DNA from 2 places in the Alteromonas sp. 5NS40-0096 genome. Region 1 is predicted to be linked to the other one. Evidence: predicted binding sites of a transcription regulator. Region 1 holds the regulator's gene; the other holds the start of a gene.
What was found. Region 1 encodes sigma-54, which starts transcription at its own class of promoters, with help from an activator protein. Its sites were predicted from a motif close to GTTGGCACGNNNNTNGNNT; they were not measured.
Positions count from the first base shown of each region.

Region 2: a site for sigma-54 is predicted at 2,189-2,207, ahead of AC27G9_RS14070 (BON domain-containing protein). Genes of this name have one in related genera too.

Region 1 is NZ_BAAJLQ010000002.1:275,307-279,481, reverse strand. It holds gene lptA (lipopolysaccharide transport periplasmic protein LptA) at 1-388, shown strand, start outside; gene lptB (LPS export ABC transporter ATP-binding protein) at 388-1,113, shown strand; gene AC27G9_RS07160 (RNA polymerase factor sigma-54) at 1,220-2,704, shown strand; gene hpf (ribosome hibernation promoting factor) at 2,730-3,017, shown strand; gene ptsN (PTS IIA-like nitrogen regulatory protein PtsN) at 3,027-3,470, shown strand; gene rapZ (RNase adapter RapZ) at 3,495-4,175, shown strand, end outside.
Region 2 is NZ_BAAJLQ010000004.1:323,749-327,923, reverse strand. It holds gene AC27G9_RS14080 (hypothetical protein) at 1-164, shown strand, start outside; gene AC27G9_RS14075 (methyl-accepting chemotaxis protein) at 262-1,947, opposite strand; gene AC27G9_RS14070 (BON domain-containing protein) at 2,243-2,782, shown strand; gene AC27G9_RS14065 (hypothetical protein) at 2,943-3,341, opposite strand; gene AC27G9_RS14060 (TonB-dependent receptor) at 3,435-4,175, opposite strand, start outside.

The sequences.
Region 1 (4,175 bases):
CTCGTTAGTTATCGAAGCGGATGAGGTCGAAGTGGTTGCCACTGATGGCGAAGGCAACGAAGTATTCATCGCGCGAGGCAATCCCGCGAGCTATACCCAGCAAGTCACCGACGGTAAATCGGTGAATGCCAAGGCCAATGAAATTCGCTATGAAGTGAGCAAACGCAAAATTTCACTGAAAGGAAATGCAGAGCTACAGCAAGACACCAGTATGGTGCGCGGTGATACCATTACCTATGACATGGAAAAAGAACAGATGTTGGCACAAGGGTCGGAGCAACAAAATGGCAGAGTCACTACTGTGTTTAGGCCTGAAGCCATCAAAGATCTGACCGACCAAGTCGAATCTAAAGACGAAGATAAAAACGACGAGGACCAACCAAAGTAATGGCTACATTAACTGCCTCTCATTTGGCAAAATCCTATCGTTCTAGGCAAGTGGTACGCGATGTGAGCTTGTCGGTATCCAGTGGCGAAATCGTTGGACTACTCGGCCCAAACGGCGCGGGTAAGACGACAACGTTTTACATGATTGTTGGTTTGGTGCCACTGAACAAGGGTAGCATCCACATTGATGACAACGAACTGACACACCAACCTATGCATGAGCGCGCGCGCCAAGGTATCGGTTATTTACCTCAAGAAGCGTCTATTTTCCGCAAAATGACGGTACACGAAAACGTCATGGCGATTTTACAAACCCGAAAAGACTTAAACCGTCAGCAACAAGAAGAGGAAGCTGACGCTTTGCTGGACGAATTTAACATCAACCATATTCGCAACAGCAATGGGATGAGTTTGTCGGGTGGAGAACGGCGTCGAGTGGAAATTGCGAGAGCGTTGGCGGCCAACCCACAGTTCATATTGCTAGATGAACCTTTTGCTGGCGTCGACCCCATTTCGGTAAACGACATAAAAAAAATAATTCAACATCTGCGCGACCGCGGAATTGGCATCCTAATAACCGACCACAATGTGCGTGAAACCCTTGATGTTTGTGAAAAAGCCTACATTGTTAGTCATGGGGAATTGATTGCTCAGGGCTCCGCAGAGCAAGTTTTAAGCAATCAAAAAGTAAGAGATGTATACCTAGGAGAGCAATTCAAGCTATAGTTAGTATAGCGGGTTACAAATGAGCCAACAGGAACCGCAATTCGGACTTGCACTCGGTTCATTGTTTAAGGTAAAAAAGCAGGAAAATGAGAAAGTTAAGACGTAGATGAAACCTTCTTTACAGCTAAAGTTTAGTCAACAACTCACAATGACCCCTCAGTTGCAACAAGCGATCAAGCTTTTGCAGCTCTCTACGCTCGACTTGCAGCAGGAAATCCAAGAAGCACTCGACTCAAATCCACTCTTAGAAGTCGAAGATATTGGCGATGGCGATCAACCGCAAAAAAGTAACTTAGACAGTGAAAACGATGCCACTGCCGAAGCTCCTGCACCTAGTTCAGATAATATTGAAACCTCTGATGCATTAGAAAAAGACGGGTTACCCGACGAACTTCCTATCGACAGTACATGGGATGAGTATTATTCAGCGTCTTCGGCCCCTGCACCTATGGCAGCATCAGATGACGACCAAGTATTTCAAGGCGAGACCACCGACGATATCCAAGCTCACTTGCTTTGGCAGATGGGTCTGACACCATTTAGTGATATCGACCGTGTAATCGCAATGGCGATTATCGACTCAATCGATGAGTCAGGGTATTTAACGGTAACCGTTGAAGATATTCTGCAAAGTGTGAATACCGATGACGAGACAGAGGAACTTATCGAAGAGGATGAAGTCGAATGTGTATTGAAGCGAATTCAACAATTCGACCCCTTAGGTTCAGGATCTCGGACGCCGCAGGAATGTTTATTGGTGCAACTCAATCAGTTTCCCCCTGATACACCTTGGCTAGCAGAAGCAAAAATGCTGCTAACCGATTACGCGGATTTGCTCGGTAGCAAAGATTACCGAACACTGATGCGTAAGACTAAGCTAAAAGAAGACCAGCTCAGAGAAGCAATGGTGCTTTTGCAAGGGCTTAATCCTAGACCGGGCTCAGCGTTAATTACCAAAGAGCCTGAATACGTCATTCCGGATGTATCAGTCGCGAAGAAGAACGGCCGTTGGGTGGTTGAACTCAACCCGGATAGTTTGCCGAAACTCAGCATTAATCAGCAGTACGCTGCGATGAGTAAAAGTGCGCGAAGCAGCAGTGATTCACAATTTATTCGCTCACATATGCAAGAAGCCAAGTGGTTTATCAAAAGCCTAGAATCGAGAAACGATACGCTGATGAAGGTGGCAAATTGTATTGTCCAACAGCAAATGGGTTTCTTCGAACACGGTCCAGAAATGATGAAACCAATGGTGTTAAACGATGTAGCAGAAATGGTCGATATGCATGAATCCACCATCTCTCGCGTTACGACCCAAAAATATATGCATACGCCTCGCGGTATCTACGAGTTGAAGTATTTCTTCTCGAGCCACGTGGCAACGGAGTCTGGTGGAGAATGTTCGTCAACCGCGATTCGAGCGTTGATCAAGAAACTGGTTGCCGCTGAGACCCCGAGTAAACCATTAAGTGATAGTAAGATTGCTCAATTGTTGGCCGACCAAGGAATTAAAGTTGCCCGGCGGACAATAGCAAAATACCGGGAGTCTCTCTCGATTCCCCCGTCTAACCAACGAAAAAGCCTGATTTAGGCTCCACCTATAAGGAAGACGAAATATGCAAATAAACCTTACTGGTCATCATGTTGAAATAACTGATTCTTTGCGTAACTATGTCGACACCAAGTTCAGCAAGCTAGAACGTCACTTCGACCACATATCTAACGTGCATGTTATCCTCAATGTCGAAAAACTTAATCAAAAAGCAGAAGCTACGATGCACCTTAGCGGAGCGGAAGTGTTTGCCTCATCGGAAAATGAAGACATGTACGCCGCCATCGATAGTATGGTAGACAAGCTTGATCGCCAAGTGATCAAGCATAAGGAAAAACTGAAAAGGCACTAACCCTATCTGATGGATATCACAGCCATAGTCAGCCTGGATCGCACGCAATGTGCGGTCCAGTGCAATAGTAAAAAACGAATTCTAGAGATTATTAGCGAAATTGCCGCTAACAATCACCCGTCTGTTGAACAATCTACCGTATTGAGTGCACTGTTAAATCGCGAACGTATGGGAAGCACGGGAATCGGTAATGGTATTGCTCTTCCCCATGGCAGACTAGCAGGCCTGGAGCGGGTAACCGCAATTATTGTCACCAGCACGCCCGCGATAAATTTTGATGCCATCGATGATCAACCTGTCGATATCTTTTTTGCTCTGCTTGTGCCAGAAGAGCAAACCGAGGGGCATTTGCAGACATTAGCAACCGTAGCGGGTAAACTAAGCGACAAATCGACCGTTAAAGCGATTCGAAACGCCAAAACGAGTGACGACATTCTTCAAGCATTAGCCTAACGCACCATACAGGGAGACGGGGCCGTGAAACTAATTATCATAAGTGGACGTTCAGGCTCTGGGAAATCTGTAGCCTTACGCGCATTAGAAGACTTAGGCTATTATTGCGTAGATAACATTCCTGTTAACCTTTTGCCGACACTCACGCACACTGTGGTGGATGAATACGACCAAGTCGCCGTTAGTATTGATGTTCGAAACTTACCAAAAGATCCCGCAGACCTTGTAGAAATACTGGACTACATGCCTGACACTTGGGATATGACCATCGTCTACATTGATGCCAGTGACGACATTCTAGTTAAACGCTTCAGCGAAACACGCAGATTACACCCCTTAACCAAACTCAATAAGTCCTTGTCTCAGGCCATTAAAGCCGAATCCGGGTTACTCGCCCCTATCGCTGAACGCGCCGATTTGTATATCGACACTGATGGCTTTTCCATCCATCAACTGGCTGAGCTCATCAGAGAGAGAATTTTAGGCAAAAAAAGTTCTCGTTTAGTACTCGTATTTGAATCATTCGGTTTTAAACACGGTATCCCCAAAGATGCGGATTACGTGTTTGACGCCCGCTTTTTACCCAACCCTCACTGGGAACCCGATCTTAAGCACCTCACTGGCCTTGATGTGCCTGTTGAAAATTTTCTCGGGTCTCAACCCATCGTTCCTAAATTCATATTGCAAATACAAAACCTCATTGCC
Region 2 (4,175 bases), on a different contig from region 1:
AATTGCTATGGAAAATTTCGGAAAAAGCGGAAACAAAAGGCAAGCACAAAGAGCAACTCTCGACTAAATCGAGCTCTGAAATCCCTTTATCAACCAAGCTGAAAGGTGAGCCTAAAAAACACAGTATTGTTAAACAGCTATCTATCGTTTCCAAAGTCGATTAGTGAAATTAGGCAGCTCCAAGCCCTAGGCGAGTAGTGCATTCCATTATTTATTGTCGCGCCCGTGATGTGCTACATGCCGCTGAAAAGCGGCATGTACTTACACTTTAAACTGACCCACGATTAACTCTAAATCATGGGTGACGGCACCCATTTTTTCAGCATTCTTGCAGCTGTTTACCGCAATTTGGCTTAATTCTGTGGTTTGTTCAGAGATTTCCGCGATACGTTTACTGATTTCACCACCCACCAAACTCTGTTCTTCCGCCGCGGCCGCAATTTGTGTGTTAACGCTGTTCATTGTCTCAACTGAACCGGCGATTTCCGACAAGCTATTTGACGTATCTGCGATACTATTTTCTACCGCACCACTTCGACTGATATTTGATTCCATCACCGACACGGCAGAACGCGAACCTGTCTGTAATTTACTGATCATTTCTTGAATTTCTTCAGTGCTACCTTGGGTTTTGCTCGCGAGATTGCGCACCTCATCAGCTACCACCGCAAATCCTCGGCCTTGTTCGCCCGCTCTTGCTGCTTCTATCGCCGCATTCAATGCCAGCAAGTTTGTCTGTTCCGCAATGTTTTCAATAACCTGCAAGACGGCGCTAATGTTTTCCACGTCGTGGCCAACTTGTTTTACGACATTACTCGCCTTTTCCATCTCCTCTTTCAACTGGTCCATTTCATTGATACTTTCATCCACCTTCACTAAAGCTTGTTGACCATTTTGGTCAGCCAGTTGAGCCGCATCGGCAGCACTGCCAGCATTATTCGCCACCTGTTGCGCAGTTTGTGACATTTGGGTTGTAGCGGCTGCGACTTGTTCGATTTCTCTGTGTTGAAGTGAGCTAACTTCTTCGATACGCATGACTTCAGCGGTGAGTTTGCCACTCTCTGATTTCACATTCATCGACACATCTTTCACCCTTGTGATGAGATGGCTAAGCGATTCCAATAGTGCATTGAGGCCCGCAGACAGCTGACCCAATTCAAATTTGTCATTAACAGGAAGACGTTGGGTCAAATCGCCATTACCGCTGGACAGTCGCTGAATAGAATCTGTGACCGCTCTCAGTGGTGTGAGAATTGACCCCATTACCACAATACTACAAAACACAAGCGCGGCTAAAATGACCACCGCGGAAATGACAATCGAAACTAAAAGCTCCTGCTCAGACGCTAAACTCTGGGCGCTGAATTTGGATACCTGCTTTTCGATCTGATCGATGTAGACACCTGTGCCTATCATTAATTGCCAGCGTTCCAGATACATTGAGTAAGACAATTTCGCAACTGCTTTCGTCTGTCCTAGGCGAGGAAAATGATAAGCCACAAATTCAGAGCCCGTTCCTCGGCCATTTTGTTTACCCGCAGTAATCAGGTCTCGAATTAGATACACGCCATTGACGTCTTTAAAATCAGCGTAGCTTTCGCCAATTTTCGCGTCGGAGGAGCCAGAGAATATGCGGATTGCGTCTGCATCGTACCCGAATATATATCCGTCTTCTCCAAACTCCATTCTGCGCATCAATTCAACCGCTTCGTCTCTGCTCCCACCCGCCTCATATATGGGCTTAATCGTGGCATAAACCATCTGCATTATGGTTTTTAACTCGGCTTTTTTGGTATCAAGCAACAGGGTTTCCGCGGTCTCCACTTCTTTCTCGATGAGATTGTCGAGTTTGCTCTGTACCAGTATCACCATGACCAACGTTGAAACCACTAAAGGTACGATTGATACCAATAGCAGACGGTTTCGAACTGATATTTTGTCGAACATAAAGATCACTCCCAAAGGGGTTTTCTGCGCGCTATGTCTTAAAACTAGTCCACTTCAGCCACTTTGCAAAAATGTTACGAAGACGTAAAAAATCATTAAATTGATGCTTTATTGTTCGCGCTAAGCTGAAAAACTACGCTTCCATCATAAGGTGTTGCCAAATCGCGACATTATTCACGCCTGATTTAACAAAATCTGAGACAAAAAATAAAAATAACCAACAAAAACAATAATTTAAAAAACTGGCACGGAGCTCGCTATAGCAATATCAAGTCTCACCACTGGGAGTAGGACAATGAAAAGATTCGTCTTGTTTACCCTGTTAGCTATGAGTAGCGGCGCATACGCCGACGAGCAAGTATGGCAGCAGCAAGCGCATGACGCTTGGGTGGCAGGTAAGGTGGAAACCACCTTACTACTGAATGACAATTTGAATTCCTTCTCAATAGAAACTCACGTTGTCAAAGGCGTAGTGACATTGAGAGGGGATGTCGATACCAGTGTAGAGCGAGCATTGGCTGAAGAATTGATTATGTCGCTTTACGGCGTAAAAGACGTGAATAATCGCATCGAAATCGCGGATCAGGATGATGGCGACACAGTGTTAGAAGAAGCACAAAGTGAATTGGATGCGAAAGTGGAAACCGTAGTCAAAACTCGGTTGTTGCTTGAAGCCTCAGTGAGAGGGTTAGCAATTGATGTCAATGCCCGCAATGGCATCGTCACACTAAAAGGTTTTGTTAACAACCATCTTGAACGAGAACTTGCTTTAGCCATCACGCGAAACACGAATGATGTGAATGGCATTATCGACAAACTGGTTATTGGTTCTTAGTACCGTTTCAATGAACTCGCACAGGGACGTGCAGTTCGCCAATTTTCTCTTCCGTTAATCAAGTTTTGGGTTTACATATGGATGTGTGGCCCCCTTCTTTTATGTCTCACAAATGAGACACTCGAAAGTCGTTACACAATAAGAAGTAAAATCAGTGTGATTAGGCAGCCATGCCCTTAGATTCAAGCCACGTTATGGCTTGTGCTTCGGTGTCAAAAAACGCGTGAGGGATCTCGGCTCCCTCCAACATCCGCTGAAACTGGTGTTGTGCACTTTGCGCCACCACTGAACTACCCAACACAATTGCTGAGCACTCTAGTCCGCTGGCATAGGCTACTTCCATAGCCTTACTCAATGTCACTTCCGCTTCTGGAATGAATAGGCTCTCGCCTTCAGCAATAATGATATCGTACCAAGCTGAACCGGAGCGCAATTCGATATGCTTGCGATATTCATCCATGAAACTGAGAACAAACTCCTCATTCCACGGCCCACGAGCAACAACACGGGTGACGACCCCTTGGGTCGTAATGGAGAAACTGCCGTGGATTGATTGCATCACCATACTCCGACATCTTGCTGCAGATAATGACTAAATATTCAAAATACCTTATTTTTGCTGCGATGCAAGCACGCAGCCTTGCCTTTTAGTCTAATACCACTGCACATTTAAGGTCAGCTGAGCATTTCTCGGTCTCCCTGGAAAATACCTATCACCACTGAACCCAGAAAAGTCAGCTCGCTCTGCATATCGCTTGTCGAATAGGTTTTGTATGCGCAACCCCAGTTGTACCGAATCCGTCACTTGCCATTGACTATAGAGAGCAAACAGGTGATGACCATTGTACTGGTGTAAATTTTCTGGATCGGTGAAGTATTGGCTGATGTGTTGCCACTCCAGCTCAGTGCTAAAGTGAGTCGCAGGCTGCCAGACTAACACGCCATTTAGCAACCATCGTGGAGCCGTATCAATTTCATTGCCTTGAATTTGAACCCCGTTGATAAGTTGTTCGTGTTCATAAGTCTGACGACTGTAGCTACCATTTAGCCTTGCACTAAACAGTTCATTTAGCTTCGCACTTAGGCTCAACTCTATGCCCTGATGGCGTGTTTCACCATTACTGAGATTGAAGAAATCACTATCACGGTAAATCACATTGTCTTTAGTGAGCTCATAAATCGACGCCACAAGTGACCAGCTGTCTTGATAGGTTTTCACGCCAACTTCGTATTGCTGGGCTGTGACACTATCCAAATCCGCCAACACCTGGTTGCGCTGTAATCGAAACAATTCGGTGGCTTGAGGCGCTCGATAACCGCGAGATACATTGGCGAACAAACGCGTTTGTTCAGACAACGAGTAATTCACACCTAACTTGGGCGAAAACCGTGA